Regions from separate parts of the Salinispora goodfellowii genome, predicted to be linked through region 1. Evidence: riboswitches for the same ligand, from Rfam matches in the RefSeq annotation. Region 1 holds a riboswitch; each other region holds the start of a gene.
What was found. A riboswitch is a leader RNA that binds a small molecule or an ion and turns the genes downstream of it on or off. The one in region 1 is predicted to bind cobalamin.

Region 1 (7,201 bases):
CGGGGCGCTGCAGACCACTGGGGCGCTGCAGACCGATGCCGCAGCGCCGGCTGACGCCGTCGGCTACCGGGCCGGATGCAGCTGCGGCTGGGCCGGCAGCCGGGACTACCCGGCCGCCGATGAGGGGCGCTGGATGGCCACCTCCGAGTGGGGCGGGCACATCCGACCCCTCCTGGCCGCCACTCCACCCGGCTGGCTGCTCAACCGCTCCGACACGCTGCGGGACGGCGTCGCCGAACTGACCACCACCTGGCCACTACAGGCGCTCGGCATCCTCGCCCAGGTGGAACGCTGGCAACGGCCCCTCATCGAACAGGCCGTGACCCAGGCGCGGGCGACCGGACTCTCCTGGGCCGAGATCGGCAACGCGCTCGGCATCAGCCGCCAGTCCGCGCACGAGCGCTTCCGCAGGATCGCCCCACCGAAACCCTCCAGCTAGCCGGCATCTCCACTACTACTGAAGTAGTGTTGAGGTCATGTCGATGCCGTTAGAGTCGGTTCCGTTCTCGGAGCTGCTGCGCCAACCGACGGAAACCGCCGAGCGGCTGTCCCGCGCTCGCGCGGTGCGACTACGGCGCCGGGACGCCACCGACCTGGTGCTCATGTCGGCGGAACGGGCGGTAGCTGAAGGTGAGGTGGTCGACCTGACCGCTCGGCTGCTGGCCAGCCTGGCACGCCAGGAACCCGACCTGGTCCGAGAGACGCTGCCCACTGTGTTGCCATGGGTGCGGTTCCTGCCTCCTGGAGAGGCCGAGCAGATGGCCGGTGAATTTGTCACCACGGCAGAAGCCGCTGCGGCGGTGGGCAACACCACGGCGTTGTCACAGCTACTCGCCGAGTGGCGGCACACGGCCGAAGTCCACGCCGACCCCGACCTTCACCGAATCCTCGCCACCCCGAGTTCCGACGACTTCGGGCCGGTCGATCTCCCGGACAGCGAGTGAACGCCAAACGCGGCGATCGGGTCGCACCACCTCCACGTCCCGGCGCCTACACCCTACGTTTCGCTACAGCTGACGCAGCAAAGGGCTGGGAAGAACTCTGTCGCCAGGCAGCCGCCAACACCCGGGCCGCGTTCGACAAACTTGAATCAAACCCCTGCCCCTCCCCACCGACCAGCCGCCAGCACCCCCTCAAGGGATCCCTCGCCACCTGTAAGCACAACGGGAAGACGCTGCCGCAGTGGCAATACGAGGTCACCGCGGGGGGGCCGCGTCTGGTACGTGGTTGACCACGACACCCGCACCTGCTGGCTCAGACACGCCGGCACCGGACACCCCAAGGCCACCGACTAACGCATAGGACGCCCTGATCCTGGAGTCGGCTGGTGTGGCCGGCTGCCGGTCCGGCCCATGCTGAACTGGCCGGACGAGTCGACACCGACAGTCGCCTGGCGCTGCGTGCGCTACTTCGTCAAGGAACATCCGCGCCAGGCGTGGTGCAAGCCGTCCTGCGGCAACCGCGCTCACGTGTCCCGGCACTACGAGAAGTATGTCCGCGACCGGTGGGAACTTTGGGCTGCCTGCGGACAGGTGTAGATGTGACAGCTGAGATGCGGGTCCGGATCCGGGCCGGAGACACCGACGCGTTCGGTGAGCTATTCGATGAGCATGCCGAAGCGGTTCGTCGACACGCGTTGTGGAGTGAGGGCAATCCGACGCACGCCGAGGACGTGGTCTCGCTGACCTTTCTTGAGGCGTGGCGGGTCCGCGAGTCCCTGTGCCCGGAGGGAGAGGGCCTGCGGCCGTGGTTGCTCGGCATCGCCACCAATGTGCTGCGCAACCGGCGGCGGACCGCGCGCCGGCACCGGCAGGCGTTGCGGCGGCTGCCATCCGGTGACTCGGTCCCGGACTTCGCCGACGAGGTGGTCGGCCGAATGCACGACGCCGACCAGGTTGCCACAGCCCTGGCTGCGCTGCGGACACTCCGCCGAGCAGACCGGGAGGTCTTCCTGCTCTGCGTCTGGTCGCAACTGGACTATTCAGCTGCCGCCGAGGCCCTGGGCGTACCTATTGGAACCGTGCGCTCGCGGCTGTCCCGGGCTCGGACCCGGCTGCGAGCACTGACCCACCAAGAGCTGGTGCGTACCCGAATGATCCCCGTCGAGCAGGGAGAGTACCGATGAGCGAGCCCACCGCTCCCCGTGTGCCGGCCATGCCGGCGACGCGCCGGCAGACACTGCGGCGGCACCTGATAAACGAGATCGAACGGCCGGTCCAGCGGTCACGGCGGAGGTTGTTGCTGGCGCCGGCAGCGGGTGTGCTGGCGGTCGCGGTCGGGGTTGCCGCCCAGCCGTGGCAGCTGGACCACCCGCCGTTGACCGTGGCGGTCCAGCAGGGGAGTCACAGCGGCGCGACCCTGCTCCTGAATGAGATGGCTGCAACGGCCGCCTGCAAGCGGGGCCCATCGGCTGGCGAGGGCGAGTACGTCTACGTCAAGAGTCGGGGGGCGTACGCCGAGTTGGGCAATGGTCCGGCCCAGCTGCAACCGATACACGAGCGGGAGATCTGGATCCCACGGTACGAACGAGGTGACGGACTGCTTCGCGAGCCACTCGTCAACTTGCCGATCATCGGCGTGATTCCGGAACGGACGACGCTCACGAACATGACGCCGAACGCGACGGCTGTCGATCTACCCACTGATCCCGATGAACTGCTGGCGAAGCTCTACCGGGAGCGGGATGAGCGGGGCCAGGGAAGCAGCCGCGATGGCGCGGCGTTCACCGCGATCGGTGACATTCTGCACGAGTCGTTGGTGCCGCCGCGGACGAGCGCCGCGCTCTATCTGGCTGCGGCGAAGATTCCGGGGGTTGAGGTGGTCCGTGGGGTCACCGACGCAGCCGGCCGACCGGGGATAGCCGTCGCGCGCACCGAAAGAAGCCGACGAGACGAGTGGATTTTCGATAGACACACGTATGATTATCTCGGCCAACGCAGCTACCTCGTGGCGGACACCGCCGACGGACCAGCCGGGACGGTGTTCAGCACGACCGCAGTGCTGCAGCGGGCCGTGGTGCCGAAGCTCGGAGAGCGCCCGGCGCCACAGCCGACACCGGTATGCGGCTGGGAGCAGGAGCGCGGCGGCGGCTGATCGGGGGTGCCCGGCGGGCCGGCGGAGGTGGATCACCCCGCCGGCCACCGAGCGCTAGCCGGATCAACAGTTGCGCAGCTCGGGAGACTGGTTGAGCAGCTGACCGCGGACGGAGATGAAGCGGCGGTAGGTTTCCGAGTCGACCGCGGAGTGCCGGAACGCCGCGACCCGGTGACAGTTCTGGAAGGCCAGCTTGACGCCGAAGTGGCGTTCAAGGCTGGACCGGATGGCGTCGCTGGCCAGCGCGCGCAGGAGCTGACCCCGCTCCTCCTCGGTCGGCGGCGGGACGACGTTGTCGGCGAACTCGGCGTCGGAGGACGCCAGCTCCGCCGCCACCCGGCTGACGGTCTGCCAGGCGTACGGCAGCGAGTCGCGGACGCAGGAGACGAAGGCGTCGTCGGCAACGGGGCCCGACTCGGCGGCCCGCAACAGGTCCGGTGGCACGGTGAGAGACATGATCCTCCTCAGTTGATAATGATCGCGGTTTTCATTACTGTTGCGTGCTGAGCACACCACGCAACGTCCACCGCGTCAATGACGCCACGTGGTGTGGCTCCGTCGGATTCACCCGATGCGCGGTCCTCAGGACATGCGCCCACCTCAGGGCCGTTTGACAGCGCCGCTCGCAGCAGCCCAGACTGTCGCGACAACTCAACCAACGCGTGCGTGCGGGGGAAGTCCGGTCAAAATCCGGCGCTGGCCCGCAACGGTAGGCCGTCGAGGTTCATCTGCGACGGCAAGCCCGAATACCCGCCACGCTCGCGCACCCCTACCCACCCGTCGTGGCCCACGGGTCGGAGGCCCCGACCCGACGCTGACCAACAGCGCTCGGCTGGGTTCTGACGACCGCAGGGCGGAAAGGCACTCCTGATGGTCGTGTCCCACCTTCGATCCACACTCCGCACCCGCGCCGCCGGCCTGTTGGCCGCCGCCGTCGCCGGGATCGCCCTGACCGCTGTCGAGCCCGCCCCCCAAGCCGCGCGAGCCGACGCCTGTGCCGGCACCTCGGGCGTCACCGTGGTGATCGACTTCACCGCTTTCGGCGGCGAGGTCGAGGTCGCCTGCGCCCCCGGCGACCCGGACACCGGGCTGACCGCCATCCAGGACGCCGGCTTCGCCGTCGAGGGCACCGCCCGCTGGGGTCTTGCCTTCGTCTGCCGACTCGGCGGCCTGCCCACCCCGGACGTCGAGCCCTGCATCGACACCCCGCAGGCCAGCGGGTACTGGTCGTACTGGCACGCGTCCAGCGGCGGTGACTGGGAGTACAGCGACAAGGGCGTGCTCAACTACGACCCGGCCCCGGGCAGCGTCGAGGGTTGGTCCTACGGTGCCAGCGAGCCGCCGAGCATCCCCGCCCCCTGATTCACCCGCGCCGCTGGTGTGACCAGTGGCGCACCCCGGGTGCCCGGAACTGTCCTGGCGTCGTCACACGCCCTAGCGGTACGGTGACGGGCACCCGGTACACACTGGGCACAACTGCATAAGTCCCGCGTGGGGGGAAGCCGGTGCGATGCCGGCGCTGACCCGCAGCCGTGAGCGAGAGAACCCTTTCGCGAGCCGGAATGCCCCGCCCGGGACGAGCGGCTTCCACTGTCGAGGTCTACAGGGTGAAGTCCGGTCCGCCGAGGTCTGTCCACCCCGCTCACCGCAGTACGCGGAGCGGGGTTTTCGTATCCCGGGTGCTTGCCGGAGCTCACCGACTGCTCTAGAAAGGCACCCCCTCATGGCCCTGTCCCGGCGCCTCGCCACCGGTCTCGGCGCGGCCGCGGCAACCACCCTCGCCGCGGTAGCCGCCGCCCCACTGACCGTGGTGGCGGCCCCCGACCCGGACCACGCCGCCGCAGCCCGCGCAGCGGCGTCCTGGCTCGCCGACGAATTCACCGATGGCGTCCTGCCCGGCCCGATCAACCCGGAGGACTGGGGGCTGACCATCGACGGTCTCCTCGCGCTCGCCGCCACCGGGGTCGACCCGTCGACCCGGCAGGCGGCGACCGCCCAGGTCGCGGCGAACGTGCGCGCCTACAACAGCTACGACCACTGGGGCATCGAGGGCTTCACCGACGGCGGGGCGACCGCGAAGCTGCTCTACGCCGCCTCCGCCTCCAGCGCCGACCCCACCGACTTCGGCGGCTACGACCTGCGGGCCGAGACCCTGTCGCTGATCGCCGGAGCGGACATCGACCACCAGCGGGGACGGATCACCAGCGCTACCACCCCACAGACCGGCGCAGACCCCAGTAACACCTTCGACCAGTCCTTCGCCGTGCTGGGCCTGACCCGCAGCGGCGGCGTACCGCAGGACGCGGTGGACTTCCTCATCCGGCAGCAGTGCGCGGCGGGCGGCTTCCGCCTCTACCCGGACACGGCCGACGGGCCCTCGCCGTCCTGCGACGACCAACCCGACGCCACCCTCGACGTCGACTCGACCGCGATGGCCGTGCAGGCGCTGCTGAGCGCCGCCGAGGACGGTGCCACAAGCGCCGCCGACGCGGCCGCCGCCGGCGCGGACTGGCTGGTGTCCCAGCAGCACACCGACGGGTCGTTCGGCGGCTCCGGGCCGACCACCGGAAAGAATTCCAACAGCACCGGCCTGGCCGGGCAGGCCCTCGCCGCCGCCGGACGCGACCCGGCAGCCACCGAGGCGGCGGTGGCGCTGGCCGCGCTCCAGCTGACCGCGGCGAGCGGCGGGGCGGCCGCCGCGGAGGCGGGCGCCATCGCCTACAACGCCGACGGGCTCGCCGCCGCCGTCGCGGACGGGCTCGGCGACAACAGCCGGGACCAGTGGCGTCGGGCCACCGCCCAGGCGCTGCTCGGGCTCGCCCAGGTGCCGCTGGGTCGGATCGGCCTCGACCCGCCGCCGACCGGGCAGCCCACCCCGACCGGCACCGCCTCGCCCACCGGATCGCCGACCGGCACCGGATCGCCGACGCCGACCGCCACCGCCAGCCCGACACCGAGCGCCACCGGGACCGCCCCGCCGGAGCCGCCCGCCGCGTCACCGACCGGCAGCGCTCCGGTGACTCCCACACCGACCACCTCCAGCCCCGGTGGTGGGCTGCCGACCACCGGCGCGGCGATCACCAGCTACGTGCTGCTCGCGGTACTGCTGCTCGGTGGCGGCGTCGGGCTGCTCATCCTCGGCCGTCGGCGGGCGAATTGAGCCGCAGGACGCTCCGCGGCTCAGTGGCCGTCGCCCTGGTCGCCGCCGGCTCGGTGATCGGGCCGGGGAGCCCGGCGGTAGCCGCCGGGCTCCCCGGCTACTGCCCGGACGCCTCCGGCGTCACCGTCGTGGTCGACTTCAACGAGCTCGGGGGCGGAACGGTTGTCCGCTGCGCCCCGGGCAGCCAGGCCACCGGGCTGGCCGCACTGAAGGGCGCCGGCTTCCCGATCACCGGCACGCTGCGCTGGGGCGAGGGATTCATCTGCCGGATCGAGGGCAAACCGTCGGCGGACGCGGAGAAGTGCGTCGACACGCCGCCGGCCAGCGCCTACTGGTCGTACTGGCACGCCCCGAACGGTGGCAGCTGGACCTACAGCGACAAGGGGGTGCTGAACCGTACGCCCCCGGCGGGCAGCTTCGAGGGCTGGTCGTTCTCCCTCAACCGCGACCCCAACGACGCGCCCCGCCCCGGGGTCACCCCGCGCCGCCCCGCACCGCCGCCCGCCTCGCCACCGCCGGCAGCACCGCCGACGAGCGACGTACCGGTGGCACCGCCACCGGCGGGCGGAGACGTAGCGCCGCCGCCCGCCGACGGCGGTCAGCCCGGGGCAACCGGCGAGCCGACCACCGTTGATCCGTCGACTTCGGCCACCGCCGCGCCGTCCGCCAGCGCGGCAGGCCACCCGTACCCGGAGACTGCCACCGCCTCGACGCAGCCGGGCTCCGCCGACGAGCCCGTGCGGACCGACGCCGTTGCCCGCGAGGAGGGGGGCGTACCGCTGGGCACGCTGGCCGGGGTGCTGCTGCTGGCCGCCCTCACCGCCGGGGGCCTGGTCGCCGCCCGACGACGACGGGTCGCCGACCCGGATGACTGACGCCACGGCGGACCGCCACGCGACCGCCAATCGCCGGATGACTGACGCCACGGCGGACCGCCACGCGACCGCC
Region 2 (7,201 bases), on a different contig from region 1:
CTCGCGGGTACGGCAGCGACCGTCCAGGTCGGTCTCCAGCCCACCGAGGGTCTTGCGGGAGAGGACGTTGAGCCGTACGGCGATCAACGGCCCGGCCTTCGGATCCAGGAGGCGATGCGGCGCGGCGACCCGCAGGAGCCGGTCACCGCGGTAGGTGCGGGCGGAGCGGATCGCCTTGACCTGGGCGTCCTTGCAGAAGGTGTTGGTGAGCTGTTGGTCCCGTTCGGCGACGAGCGTACGGATCCGGCCGACCTCGATCGCCGGCACATCCGGGTCGGCGACGCGGTTCATCCCGGCGACGAGGTCGTCGAGGGTGTCCGCGACGACGAAGTCCTCGCCGTGCCGCTTGAACGCCTCGACCGGCCCGGGAGCACCGGCGCGCACCCGGGACAGCAGCAGCTTGAGGTTCTTGCCGGTCAGGTCCGGGTTCTGCTCGGAGCCGGAGAGCGCGAACTCCTTCTCGATGATCTTTTGGGTGAGGAGGAACCAGGAGTAGTCGTAGCCGCTGTGGCGCAGGTGGCGCAGGGTCCCGAGGGTGTCGAAGCCGGGGAAGTACGGAGCCGGTAGCCGGTTGCCGGCGGCGTCCAGCCAGAGCGAGGAGGGGCCGGGCAGAATGCGAATTCCGTGGTTCTCCCAGATCGGATCCCAGTTCCGTAGCCCTTCGACGTAGTGCCACATCCGGTCCGGGTTGATGATGTTGGCGCCGGCCTCCTCGGCGATTCCCAGCATCCGGCCGTCCACGTGGGCCGGCACTCCGGCCACCATCCGCTTCGGCGGGCTGCCGAGCCGCGCCGGCCACGCCCGGCGGATCAGGTCGTGGTTGCCGCCAATGCCGCCGCTGGTGACGATGACGGCCTGGGCCCGGGCCTGGAACTCGCCGATCACGGTGCGGCTGCTCGGCCGGCCCCGCTCGGCCGTGGTCGGCTCCAGCCGGCTGCCATGCACCCCGACCACCGCACCGGCTTCCACGAGTAGCCCGTCAACCTGGTGGCGGAACGCGAACCGGATCCGCCCGGTGTCGACGTGCGCCCGTACCCGTCGCTCGAACGGCTCCACCACGCCGGGACCGGTGCCCCAGGTGATGTGGAACCGCGGAACCGAGTTGCCGTGCCCACCGGGCCGGCCGTCGCCGCGTTCGGCCCAGCCGACCACCGGGAAGAAGCGATGCCCGTACTGCCGCAGCCAGGACCGTTTCTCTCCGGCGGCGAAATCCAGGTACGCCTCGGCCCAGGCGCGCGGCCACCGGTCCTCGTCGCGGTCGAACTGGGCGCTGCCGAACCAGTCCTGCCGGGCCAGCGCGAGGGAGTCCCGAACGCCCATCCGCCGCTGCTCGGGGCTGTCAACCAGGAACAGCCCGCCCAGGCTCCAGAACGCCTGTCCGCCCAGGTTCTGCTCCCCCTCCTGGTCAACGAGGAGCACGCTCCGGCCGAGGTCTGCCGCCTCGGCGGCGGCGACCAGCCCGGCCAGACCGGCTCCGACCACGACGACGTCAGCTTCCACGGATGCCTCCTTTGGTGGGGCGGACATTGACCCGCTTCCGGGCCGATCGCGGGAGCGGGACGGCGCCGGGGGGTTGCCCCACCGTGCCGCAGCCGACCGGGCGACGCCACCAGTTCCGCGCTGGGTGAGCATGAGTATTGTCAATGCGCGCGGTTCGTGGGCGGTCGGGCCGGCTGGCAGTGCGAGGGGCGGTGACCGCGATGGGCCTCGCGGAACGGCTGGTCGTGCATCGGATGCTCACCGAGCGTAGCTCGACCCTCGTGGACGAGCTGGTCGGCGCGGTTGTCGACCAGGTTCCGATCTACCGCGAACTCGGTGAAACCCAACTTCGGGAGGTCACCGCCATCGCCCGGTGGGCCGTCACCCGGCTCACCGAGATGTGGGTGGACGGCACCCGGCTGACCGCCCGGGACATCAGCCGCTTTCGGGGCATCGGCGCCACCCGCGCCACGGACGGTCGACCACTGCTGGCGGTGCTGCGTGCCTATCGGGTCGCGGCGGCCATCATCACAGACGCTGTCGCCGAGCATGCCCCGCCCGGGCTGACCGTCGCCGACCTTGCCGCATTGGTGCAGGCCCTGGTCGCCGCGCTCGATGAGCTGTCCGAGGCGTTGGCCAACGGCTACCAGCACAAGGCCGCCGAGTTGATCACCGACCGGCGCCGACTGATCGACGAGTTCCTGCACGATCTGCTCGCCGGTCGCCAGACCTCGCCCGGCGCCCTCGCCGACCGTACCGAGCAGCTCAACGTTCGCGTCCCCGCGAGCTTCGGTCTCCTCCTCGCCGTCGGCGGCCCGGCGAGTCCGGAGGCCCACCCCGCCCGCGTCGCCGTGCTCGTTGCGGCTCCAGCCGTCGGCGCGGACCACGGCCCGGTCGACCTGAGTACCGGTGCGCTGCTGAGCACGGTGCGGGCCGGCGCGGGTGTCCTGCTGCTCCCGGACGAGCACGATCGGTCCGCGGTGGCGGCGGCCGTGGCCGCGGACGGTTGGCGGGCCTGTCTGATCAGCGGCGCCTCCCCGGCGACCCTGCCGCAGGACTATCGGGCAGCGGTTGCCGCGCTCAAGCACGCACCCGTGGCGGCGTTCGCCCGCCGGACCGTCCTCGACCGCGGCGACGCGCTCACCGTCGCGGTACTGCACGGAGCGCCCCCCGTTGACCGTGCCGCACTGCACGCCGCGGTCCTCGGCCCGGTGCTCACCCCCGCCAACACCCACCTGCTCGAAGGCCTGCACGCGTACCTCACCCACGGGTCGGCGAGCGAGGCCGCGACCGCGGTTGGACTGCACCCGCAGACCATGCGCCATCGGCTTCGCCGGCTCACCGAGCTCACCGGCCGCAGCCTGACCCACTCCTGGGACCGGCTCGTGCTCGCGGTGACGCACGCCTCACTCCCGCCGCCCCCGGGGTGGTGAGCCGGCCGATGCCTTCCCGCGGGCTTGGTGCCCCCGTTGGCGTGCATCCTCAGCGCGTCATCAGGTGGCGTACAGACGGCACTCAGCCATGGGTGGTGCACTGGAGGCCGGCGGCGCTGGAGTTTCAAGGAGGAGCGGCATGGGCTGGTTCAGTCGGAAGCGGTCGCGTACCTGGGGATCAGACGGGGTGCCGACGAAGCTCGACCGGGAGGGCACCCGCGCGGACCTGGTGGCGCTGGAGCAGTTCGTCGCCAGCCGGACCGGGGTCGAGTTCTACCTGGAGCCGGAGACGACGGCGACGGACACGACGGTGGTGGCGATCGCACATGACGGCGAGTGGATCCGCCGCCGTACCGGGTCGCCGCGGGTTGCCGCATCACTCGCCCGCCGGCTGGCCCTGCCGCTCTACGAAGCGGCCAAGATGGGCTATCCGGAGCGGATGCGCGCCTGGAACCGGGCCCACCCGGAGCGGCGCCTGCGGTAGCCGCCGCGCCCTCCGGGGCCGTTGCACCGGGACCGGTTGACCGCTGGTCTCCCCTCGTTTCGTTGACCGGAACGTATTGGTGTGGCAGAGTTCGCGGCCGGACGGCAGTGAAGGAAGCCGGTGTGAATCCGGCGCGGTCCCGCCACTGTCACCGGGGAGTGATCTTCCTTGCGGAGCCACGACCGTGCGTCGCGCGGTTGGAAGGCCGGGGGTGAGCGTCGATCCGGGAGCCAGGATACTTCGGCCGTCGGTGCACCCCAGGGCGTGGATACCCGAGGAGGAACCGATGACGCGTAGCGTCCCAGCTATCGACAGCTGTCGCATTATCCTGGCGGGCGGCGGTATGCCCGCGACCGGTCCGTGGCCGGGCGCCGCCGCGACTGGCCCCGCCGCCGAGAATGTCCCCGCTGCCGTGCTTGGTGCCGCCGTTCTCGGCCCCGCTGCCCGCGGTTGATCGCTGCCTGACGCGGGCCCGGTCGGCCGCCCAGTCGGGTGGCCCGAGACGGCGCCCGTGAAGCCGAATCATCTCCCGTTTCGCTGATCGTCCGCCCCTCGACGCGGGCTTCACTCTCCGGAGCTTCCCGTGCGCATTCTGTTGCTATCTACCGCCGACACCGACCTGCTCGCCGCGCGAGCCAGCGGGGCCGACTACCGCCTGGCCAACCCGACCCGGGTGGCCGTTGACGGCGTACCGGAACTGCTCGACGGCGTGGAACTGGCCGTCGTCCGCCTGCTCGGTGGCCGGGCCGCGTGGCCGGACGGATTGGCGGCGGTCCTCGCCTCGGACGTGCCAACGGTGCTGCTGGGCGGGGAGAGCGTCCCCGACGCCGAGCTGACCGCCGCCTCCACCGTGCCCTCCGGTGTCGCCACCCAAGCCCTCTCCTACCTGGTCGAGGGGGGCCCGGAGAACCTGGCGCAGCTGGCCCGGTTCCTGTCCGACACGGTGCTGCTCACCGGCGAGGGGTTCGCGCCCCCCACACCGACCCCGGCGTACGGGATGCACGGTGACTGGTCGACCGACCCGGACCGGCCGACCGTCGGGATCGTCTTCTACCGGGCGCACGCGCTCGCCGGCAACACCGCCTTCGTGGACACGCTCGCCGGCGCCGTGGAGGCCGCGGGGGGCAACGCGGCACCGATCTTCTGCGGCTCGCTGCGTGGGCTGACCGCCGGCGCGGGCCCACTGGAGCTCTTCGCCCGCTGTGACGCCCTGCTGGTCACCGTGCTCGCCGCCGGGGGCACCGTGGCCACCGACGCAGCCGGTGGTGGGGACGAGGACGCCTGGGACGTGGGCGCGCTCGCCGCCCTCGACCTGCCGGTCATCCAGGCGCTCTGTCTCACCAGCACGCGGGAACAGTGGGCCGCCAGCGACGCCGGACTATCGCCTTTGGACGCGGCGATGCAGGTGGCGATCCCCGAGTTCGACGGGCGGATCGTCACCGTGCCGTTCTCGTTCAAACAGCTCGACGCCGACGGGCTGTCGGTCTACGCGCCGGACCCGGAGCGCGCCGCCCGGGTGGCCGGAATCGCCGTCCGGCACGCCCGGCTGCGGCACCTGCCGAACGCCGGCAAGCGGGTGGCGGTGGTGCTCAGCTCGTACCCGACGAAGCACTCCCGGGTCGGCAACGCCGTCGGCCTGGACACCCCGGCCAGCGCGGTGCGGCTGCTCGCCGCGCTCGCCGCCGCCGGCTACGACCTCGGCGCGACGCCCGTCCCGGACGACGGGGACGCCCTCATCCACGCCCTCATCGCCGCCGGCGGCCACGACGTCGAGTGGCTCACCCCCGAGCAGCTCGCCACCGCCAGCGCGCGGGTGCCGCGGGAGACGTACCGGCGGTGGTTCGACCAGGTGCCGGCGCCGCTGCGCGCCGCCATGGTCCGCCACTGGGGGGAGCCGCCGGGGGAGCTGTACACCGACGGCGGCGACCTCGTCCTGGCCGGTCTGCGGTTCGGCAACGTGGTCCTGCTGATCCAGCCGCCCCGCGGCTTCGGGGAGAACCCGATCGCCATCTACCACGACCCGGACCTGCCCCCCAGTCACCACTACCTGGCCGCGTACCGGTGGCTGGCCGCCCCCGCCACGACCGGGGGCTTCGGCGCGGACGCCGTGGTACACCTGGGCAAGCACGGCACCCTGGAGTGGCTGCCGGGCAAGGGCCTCGGGCTGGCCGCCGACTGCGCCCCGGACGCGGTCCTCGGTGACCTGCCGCTGGTGTACCCGTTCATCGTCAACGACCCGGGGGAGGGGACGCAGGCCAAGCGCCGCGCGCACGCGGTCGTCGTCGACCACCTGGTGCCGCCGATGGCCCGCGCCGAGACCTATGGGGACCTGGCGAAGCTGGAGCAACTACTCGACGAGTACGCCACCGTGCAGGCGCTCGACCCGGCGAAGGCGCCCGTCGTACGAGGACAGATCTGGGAGCTGGTGCGCACCGCGGAACTGCACCACGACCTGCACCAGTCGGAGATGCCGGCCGCCGATGACTTCGACGACTTCGTGTTGCACCTCGACGGTTACCTCTGCGAGGTCAAGGACGTGCAGATCCGCGACGGCCTGCACGTGCTGGCCGAAGCACCCGGCGGCGAAGCGCGGGTCAACCTGGTGCTCGCCGTGCTGCGTGCCCCACAGGTGTGGGGCGGGACCCGGGCCCTGCCCGGCCTGCGGCAGGCCCTCGCCGCCAGCTACGGCCTGGACGAGTCCGCGCTGCTCGCCGTGCCCGGAGCCCGGGTGCGGGTACCGGCCGCGCTGACCGACGCCGCCGGTGGGCCGGCCGGCACCGCCGCCGACGCCGTCGACCTGATCGAGGGTCTGGCCCGGCGCCTCGCCCTCGGGATGGAGACGCTCGGCTGGCCGGCCGACCGGGCGCAGGAGGTCGTCGTCGAGGTCACCGGCCGGGCGATTCCGGAGGCCGCCGCGGTGCTGCGCTTCGCCGCCACCGAGCTGGTGCCGCGGCTGGAGCGCACCACCGACGAGCTGGCGCACACCCTCGCCGCCCTCAACGGGCGGTTCGTGCCCCCCGGCCCGTCCGGATCACCCACCCGAGGTCTGGTCAACGTGCTGCCCACCGGTCGCAACTTCTACTCGGTCGACCCGAAGGCGATCCCCAGCCGCAACGCCTGGGACGTCGGCGTGGCCCTGGCCGACTCGCTGCTGAGCCGGCACCTCGCCGACACCGGGGTGTACCCGCGCTCGGTCGGGCTCACCGTGTGGGGCACCAGCGCCATGCGGACGCAGGGCGACGACATCGCCGAGGTGCTCGCGTTACTCGGCTGCCGACCCACCTGGGACGACCGGTCCCGGCGGGTGACCGGAGTCGAGGTGCTGCCCCTAGCCGAGTTGGGTCGCCCCCGCATCGATGTGACCGTCCGCATCTCCGGCTTCTTCCGGGACGCCTTTCCGCACGTGGTGGCGCTCATGGACGACGCGGTACGACAGGTGGCCGCGCTGGACGAGCCGGCCGCGGACAACCACCTCCGGGCGCACGTGGCCTCAGACCTCGCCGGGCACGGCGACGAGCGCCGGGCCACCGCGCGGATCTTCGGATCGAAGCCGGGCGCGTACGGGGCCGGGCTGCTTCCGCTGATCGACGCCCGGAACTGGCGCAGCGACGCCGACCTGGCCGAGGTGTACGCGGTGTGGGGCGGCTACGCGTACGGGCGGGGGCTGGACGGCCGACAGGCCCGTACCGACATGGAACGCGCCTTCGCGCGGATCGCCGTGGCGGTGAAGAACCAGGACACCCGGGAGCACGACATCGTCGACTCCGACGACTACTTCCAGTACCACGGCGGGATGGTGGCGATG
Region 3 (7,201 bases), on a different contig from region 1:
CCTCACCTGCCTGCGGGGGCGTCGCTTCGAGCAGGAAAATCGCGAATGGTGTCTGCAGGTTGCGGCGCTGCTCCGCGCTCGTGCCCCGGTGTCGCGCTGACCTGCCGGTGCCGGGCTACCCTCCGGCCCGGCCACCAGCACGGGGCGGGGCACTGCCGGTCGGTCAGCCACGCCGGGCAGTATTCGACCAAGCCGGCGTGCCGGGGCAGTGCGGCGTGGAATGGTGAGAGCCATGAAGCGGGACCGGGATGAGATTTTCGTCGAGTACACAAAGTCGATCTGCCCGGTCTGCAAGGTGGTTGTCGACGGACAGGTCAACCTCCGCGACGACAAGGTCTACCTGCGGAAGCGCTGTCCGGAGCACGGCCAGTTCGAGGCGTTGGTGTACGGCGACGCGCGGATGTACCTCGACAGCGCCCGATTCAACAAGCCCGGCACGATCCCGCTGACCTTCCAGACCGAGGTGCGCGACGGTTGCCCGGCGGACTGCGGGCTGTGTCCGGAACACAAGCAGCATGCCTGTCTGGGCATCATCGAGGTCAACACCGGCTGTAACCTCGACTGCCCGATCTGCTTCGCCGACTCCGGTCACCAGCCCGACGGGTACGCCATCAGCCTGGCGCAGTGCGAGCGGATGCTCGACGTCTTCGTGGCGAGTGAGGGCGAGGCCGAGGTGGTGATGTTCTCCGGTGGAGAGCCCACCATCCACCGGCAGATCCTAGACTTCGTGGACGCCGCCCAGGTCCGCCCGATTCGGGCCGTCAACCTCAACACCAACGGAATCCGGCTCGCCAGCGACCGGAGGTTCGTGGCAGCGCTCGGCGAACGGAACCGTCCCGGCCGGGCGGTCAACATCTACCTGCAGTTCGACGGGTTCGACGAGCGAACACACCGGGAGATCCGGGGTCGGGACCTGCGTGAGATCAAGCAGCGCGCGTTGGACAACTGCGCCGAGGCCGGCCTGACCGTCACCCTGGTGGCCGCGGTCGAACGGGGGCTCAACGAGCACGAACTCGGCGCCATCATCAGCCACGGCCTGGCGCACCCGGCGGTGCGGAGCGTCTCGTTCCAGCCGGTCACCCACTCCGGCCGGCACACGCCCTTTGACCCGCTGACCCGGCTGACCAACTCCGACATCATTCACCTCGTCGCGCGGCAGCGGCCCGACTGGTTCCGGGCCGAGGACTTCTTCCCGGTGCCGTGCTGCTTCCCGACCTGCCGGTCGATCACCTATCTGCTCACCTCGGGCACGCCCGGCGCCGAGGATTTCGGGGTGGTGCCGATTCCCCGGCTGCTCGACGTGGCGGACCATCTCGACTACGTCACCAACCGGGTGGTGCCGGACCCCGCTGTCCGGGAAGCACTGGAGAAGCTGTGGTCTGCGTCGGCGTTCATGGGCACCGACACGACCAAGGTGCGCCTCGCCCAGACCGCCGCGGCGCTGGACTGTGCCGACGCCTGCGGCGTCAACCTACCCGAGGCGGTGGCGAACCTGACCGACCGGGCCTTCATGATCGTGATCCAGGACTTCCAGGACCCGTACACCCTCAATGTGCGGCAGCTGATGAAGTGTTGCGTCGAGGAGATCACCCCGGATGGCAGACTGATCCCGTTCTGCGCCTACAACTCGGTCGGCTACCGGGAACAGGTCCGCGAGCAGATGTCCGGGGTGCCGGTCGCCGACGTGGTGCCCAACGCACTCGCGCTCCGCTCGATGATCACCGACTCTCCGTACGGGTCGAAGGTCGCCCAGCACCCGGACGGCGGCGTCGCCGCCGGACGGCGGGTGGCGCGGGACGCCACCAACGTCGGGCGGCGGATCCGGTGACGAGGAGTGAGCCCGCAGCGGATCCGAAGGGCTGCTGCGCCGCGGCTTACGGTTCGGACCTGGTCGCCCTGCTCCTCGGCGAGGCGTACCATCCCGGTGGTTCGTCGCTGACCCGCCGACTCGCCGCCCGACTGGGCCTGACCACCGGCGAACGCGTACTCGATGTGGCGAGCGGACGAGGCGCCAGCGCGCTGCTGCTGGCGTCCGAGTACGGCTGCACGGTGACCGGTGTGGACCTCGCCGGCTCCAACGTCGCGGTGGCCACCCGGGTGGCCCGGTCCGTTGGGCTCGCCGACCAGGTGCGGTTCCGGCGGGGAGACGCCGAGCGGCTGGCTGTCGACTCGCATTCGGTTGAGGTGGTGGTCTGCGAATGCGCCTTCTGCACCTTCCCCGACAAGCCCACCGCAGCGGGGGAACTGGCCCGGGTGCTGGTCCCGGGCGGTCAACTCGGGCTGGCCGATGTTGTCGCCGTCCCCGACCGGCTGCCCCCCGAACTGACCGGGTTGGGAGCGTGGATCGCCTGCGTTGCCGATGCGCGCCCCCTCGATGAGTACGTCGCCCTGTTGGCGGGCGCAGGACTGACGACAACCCACACCGAACGGCACGACTCCGCGGTCACCACGATGATCGACCAGATCGAGGCGCGCCTGACCGTGCTGCGGCTGACCGCCGCGGATCAGGCGGCGGCGCTCGGCTTGGACTTCGACCGGGCCCCGGCGGTCTTGGCCGCGGCCCGGGCCGCGGTCGCCGACGGTGCGCTCGGCTACGCCCTCCTGACGGCCAGGAAACCGGGCTCTGGCCCGGGCTGAAGTTCCCGGCTCGTGGTGCAGCGTGGCGTCCGGTTTCGTCGTAGCCGGCGGAGGCGGGTAGCGATTGGTGTGAATCGACAGCTTGCCGTCCGGGCGGGTGCCCGATAGCCTCTCGCCGTCAAGGTGCACGGGAAGCCGGTGGAAGACCGGCGCGGCCCTCGCCACTGTGACCGGGTAGTGATCTCTGACTGTGCCACTGGGCCCAACCAGGTCTGGGAAGGCTGGAGTGAACGTCGATCCGGAAGCCAGGAGACCGGCCTTGACACGGATCTCATCCACGAGGTGCTGGAAGGGAAGGTCATTCGATGCATATCGCCGAGGGGTATCTCCCTCCGGAACAGGCGGCGGCGTGGTTCGTCGTGTCCGCGCCCTTCGTCGTCCACGGGAGTCGGGCCCTGGTCCGGCAGGTCCGGGCAGATCCAGACTCGAAACTGCTGCTCGGTGCGGCCGGTGCCTTCACCTTCGCGCTGTCCGCATTGAAGATCCCGTCGGTGACCGGGTCGAGTTCCCACCCGACCGGCACCGGGCTGGGGGCGGTGCTGTTCCGACCGCCGGTGATGAGCGTGCTGGGCGGCATTGTGCTGCTGTTCCAGGCGCTGCTACTGGCCCACGGCGGGCTGAGCACGCTGGGCGCGAACATCTTCTCGATGGCGATCGTCGGCCCGTGGGTGGCGTATGGGAGCTACACCATGGTCCGTCGCGCTGGCGGCGGACTGGGTCCGGCGGTGTTCGCCGCTGCGGCCCTGGGCAGCCTGGCGACGTACGGTGTCACCGTCGCCCAGCTGGCCCTGGCGTTCCCCGACCCGGTCTCCGGCGTCGGCGGTGCGCTGGCGAAGTTCGGCGGGATCTTCGCCGTGACCCAGATTCCGTTGGCGATCAGCGAGGGACTGCTGACCGTTCTGGTGGTCCGCCTGCTGAGTCGGACCAGCGGAGACGACCTGCGTCGGCTCGGCCTGCTGCGCCCGGCGGCGGAGGTACGGGCATGAGGCGCTTCTCCTGGGTGAACCTGCTGTTGCTGCTCGCGGTGCTGCTCCTGGCGGTGGTGCCGCTGGCGCTCGGCCTGGGGTCGGGGGAGGAACCCTTCTCCGGCGCGGACGCCCTCGCCGAGCAGGCCATCGTGGACGACCACCCCGACTACCAGCCGTGGTTCTCGCCGATCTACGAGCCGCCGTCGGCCGAGCTGGAGTCGGCGTTCTTTGCTCTCCAGGCCGCGCTCGGCGCCGGCCTGCTCGGCTACTACTTCGGTGTCGCCCGGACCCGGCAGCGGCAGCGCGACGCGGTCGATCGGCAGCGCGGTTAGCGTGTTCGCCCTCGACATCGCCGCGCACACCGGTCCCTGGCGAGGTCGGCACCCCGCCGAGAAGGCGCTGCTCGCGCTCGGGCTGCTGGTCTGCGCGGTGGCCCTGCCCACCTGGCCCGCCGCGCTCCTGTCCGGTGGCGCCGCGGCGGTGCTGCTGGCCGCCGCACGGGTGCCACTGGTCGTGGTGCTGCGGGCGGCCCGGGTGCCGCTGTTCTTCGTGGCCACCTCCACGGTCCCGTTGCTGGTGTCGATGCCGGCTCCGGCCCGACTGGCCATCGACCCCGCCGGCCTGCCGCTGGCGGCACAGACCGCGGGCCGCTCCGTGGCGGCGTTGACCTGCCTGCTGCTGTTCACCGCCACCACACCGTTGTCGGATGTCCTGCCACGACTGCACCGGCTGGGGATCCCCCCGGCGGTCACCGAGGTTGCCGCGTTGACGTACCGGATGCTCTTCCTGCTGGTGGAGAGCGTGCATGCGGTCCGGCAGGCGCAGGCGGCGCGGCTTGGCTTCCGTACCTGGCGGACCGCCTACCGGTCGCTGGCCGGACAGGCGGGGGCGGTGTTCGTTCGGGCGTTGCACCGGGCGCGGCGGCTGGAGGAGGGACTGGCGGTACGGGGCTACACCGGTTCACTCGCCGTGCAGGTGGCGGCGCACCGGGTGTCGGTGCCGTTCGTCGCGGCGACCACGGCGTTGCTCGGCGCGATTGCCACGGTCAGCACCGGGCTGGTGTCCCCTTGGTGAACGCCTCGCTACTGGAGTTCGATGAGGTGGGCTTCGCCTACCAGCCGGGCCGATCGATCCTGGCCGGGGTCAATCTTCGGATCGACCCCGGCCAGCGGCTGGCCGTGCTGGGTCCGAACGGTGGCGGCAAGACGACGCTGTTCCGACTGGCGGCCGGCGCGCTGCGGCCCGCCACGGGCCAGATCGCCGTCGCCGGCACCCGGGTACGGCACACCCGGGCCGGTCTTCGGGAGCTGCGGCAGCAGGTGCAGCTGGTCGTGCAGGACCCGGACGACCAGCTCTTCTCCGCCAACGTCTGGCAGGATGTCTCCTTCGGACCGGTCAACCTGGGGCTTTCGGCCACGCAGGTGCGGCGGCGCTGCGACGCGGCGCTGGCGGCGCTCGGTGTGTCGGCGCTCGCCGAGCGACCCACCCATCTACTCTCCTACGGCCAGCGCAAGCGGGTGGCCATCGCCGGTGCGGTCGCGATGCACCCGCGGCTGCTCATTCTCGACGAACCGACCGCCGGGCTCGACCCGGCCGGGGTGGAAGCACTGCTGCGCACCCTGGACGACCTACACACCGCGGGTACGACGGTGGTGCTCTCTACGCACGATGTCGACCTCGCCTTCCGCTGGGCGGACGCGGTGGCGGTGGTCTCGAGCGGTGGCGTGCGGACGGTAGCCACGGCGGACGGCCTTGCCGATGGGGGCCTGCTCGCGGCGGCAGACCTGGTGCCGGCGTGGGCGCCGTTGGTGCACCGGCTCCTGGACCGGATTCCGGAGCTGGCGGGGGCCCGTCCGCGGGCGGTGACCGAACTCGCCGCGCTGCTCAACGATGCCACCGGGGATGACCGGTGATCGCCGCAACCCGACGCGTGGCGTGGCCCGGGCGGCGGTCACGCCGCCCGGCACCCGTTGGTCAGGCCGTGCTGCGTCGGCGGCGCAGTAGCACCAGGCCGCCGGCCACCAGGACCAACAGGATCCCGCCGCCGATCGCCGCCGCCGTGCCGATCCCGCCGCCGCCGCCGTCGCCGTCGTTGTCGGTCGCCGCCACCGGGCTGGTTGCCGCGGGCCCCGTCGGCGGTGTGGTGGGCTCGGCCGCGGGGGACGACCCCGCCGGCGTCGGAGCCGGCGCCTCGGCGCCAGCGGGGTCGGCGACGGTGAACGCGTACGAGCCCTGGACCGGGTGCCCGTCGGCGGAGACTACCCGGTACGCGACGGTGTAGCTGCCGTTCGCGAGAGTTCCGTCGATGCTGATCGTGCCCTTTGCCCCGGTTACCACGGGTTTACCGGTCGGGACCTTCTGCTCCTCGGCGTCGGAGAGGACGATGGTGGTGAACGCCGGATCCAGCTTCTGGAGGAATTCCAGTGTGATCTCGGTCGGCGCCTTGTCCAGCTCGGCGTTCTTGGCCGGTGTGGTGGTCTTCAGGGAATTGTGCGCGGCAGCCGGCGCGGCCGGTACGAGCAGCAGCGCGGCGGCGGCGAGGACGGCGGCGAGGAAGCCGGCGGGTCTCGGGCGGGCGTTGGTCCGCATGGTTCTCCTGTCGAGGTCAGCCGAGCAGTTGCTGGCCGATCCAGCCGCCTTCGGGGCAGCCGGGTGGGATCGCGAAGACGGCGGAGCCGATCGGGGTGGTCCACTCGTTGAGTAGGTCCCGCTCGGCCAGCCGTCGTTGGATGGGTAGGAACTGACGGGTGATGTCGGCCTGGTACGAGGCGAAGATCAGGCCGCTGTCCGCAGTGCCGTCGGCGCTGGGCACGCCGTCGTAATTGTAGGGGCGGCGCAGAATCCGGAGCCGGTCCTCGGTGACGTGGGAGCGGGTCAGGTGCGAGAAGTCCGGGATGACGGTGAGCCCGCCCGATCCGAGGGCGTGTAAGTCGGGTTCGTCGTGTTCGTCCGTGCCGGTCAGTGGCGCGCCGGTGTCGAGCCGGCGGCCGACGGACAACTCTCGGTCGGTGCGGCCGAGGAGGTCCCACGTCTCCAGGTTCATGCTGATCCGCCGGACGACCAGGGTGGTGCTGTCGCGCAGCCAGGAGGGCCCGTCCGGTACCCACACCGCGGTCTCCAGGGGAGCGCCCGGCTTCGGGTTGGCGGTGCCGTCGAGTTGGCCGAAGAGGTTGCGCTGGGTGCGCCCTGGCTCGGACCCGGCCGCGCGCCGGAAGCCTTGCTGCACCCAGGCGACGGTGGCGAAGGGGCGGCTGTCCTTCACCAGCACCCGCTGGGCGTGCGCGACGGTCAGCGGGTCGTCGGCGCAGATCTGCAGCAGCAGGTCCCCGCCGGACCAGTGGGGGGAGAGCCGGTCGATGCGGAACGCCGGGAGGGCGGCCACCGACGGTGGCCGCCGCTCGTCGGCGTTGGCCGCCGGGTAGAAACCGGGGCCGAAGCCGAAGGTCACCGTCAGCCGGGCCGGTAGCAGCCCGAGCTCCGGCTCGGTGTCGGCTAGGGCGGGACGGCCCTGGGTGAGGCGGGCGGCGTCGTCGGAGAGCAGTCGCAGCATCCGTCCCAGCGCCTCCCGGTCCGTCTCCGGCCGGAGGGCAAGCGCG

Region 2: it holds a riboswitch for cobalamin, as region 1 does, so the genes downstream of both, cobN (cobaltochelatase subunit CobN) here and T398_RS18610 (SCO2322-related protein) in region 1, are expected to answer to the same signal.
Region 3: it holds a riboswitch for cobalamin, as region 1 does, so the genes downstream of both, T398_RS09320 (energy-coupling factor ABC transporter permease) here and T398_RS18610 (SCO2322-related protein) in region 1, are expected to answer to the same signal.

The regions. Positions count from the first base shown of each region.
Region 1 is NZ_JCANTD010000021.1:50,300-57,500, forward strand. Features, by position in the region: gene T398_RS18580 (hypothetical protein) at 1-439, shown strand, start outside; gene T398_RS18585 (hypothetical protein) at 477-944, shown strand; gene T398_RS18590 (CGNR zinc finger domain-containing protein) at 1,353-1,538, shown strand; gene T398_RS18595 (RNA polymerase sigma factor) at 1,541-2,125, shown strand; gene T398_RS18600 (CU044_5270 family protein) at 2,122-3,093, shown strand; gene T398_RS18605 (SCO5389 family protein) at 3,157-3,549, opposite strand; cobalamin riboswitch at 3,744-3,865, shown strand; gene T398_RS18610 (SCO2322-related protein) at 3,964-4,455, shown strand; cobalamin riboswitch at 4,545-4,682, shown strand; gene T398_RS18615 (prenyltransferase/squalene oxidase repeat-containing protein) at 4,817-6,253, shown strand; gene T398_RS18620 (SCO2322-related protein) at 6,250-7,128, shown strand.
Region 2 is NZ_JCANTD010000006.1:191,093-198,293, forward strand. Features, by position in the region: gene T398_RS09635 (FAD-binding dehydrogenase) at 1-1,500, opposite strand, end outside; gene T398_RS09640 (PucR family transcriptional regulator) at 1,701-2,912, shown strand; gene T398_RS09645 (hypothetical protein) at 3,052-3,396, shown strand; cobalamin riboswitch at 3,507-3,637, shown strand; gene cobN (cobaltochelatase subunit CobN) at 3,980-7,201, shown strand, end outside.
Region 3 is NZ_JCANTD010000006.1:129,147-136,347, forward strand. Features, by position in the region: gene T398_RS09305 (PadR family transcriptional regulator) at 1-100, shown strand, start outside; gene T398_RS09310 (radical SAM protein) at 233-1,828, shown strand; gene T398_RS09315 (class I SAM-dependent methyltransferase) at 1,825-2,637, shown strand; cobalamin riboswitch at 2,742-2,913, shown strand; gene T398_RS09320 (energy-coupling factor ABC transporter permease) at 2,943-3,623, shown strand; gene T398_RS09325 (energy-coupling factor ABC transporter substrate-binding protein) at 3,620-3,937, shown strand; gene cbiQ (cobalt ECF transporter T component CbiQ) at 3,939-4,679, shown strand; gene T398_RS09335 (energy-coupling factor ABC transporter ATP-binding protein) at 4,676-5,518, shown strand; gene T398_RS09340 (copper resistance CopC family protein) at 5,580-6,194, opposite strand; gene T398_RS09345 (Dyp-type peroxidase) at 6,211-7,201, opposite strand, start outside.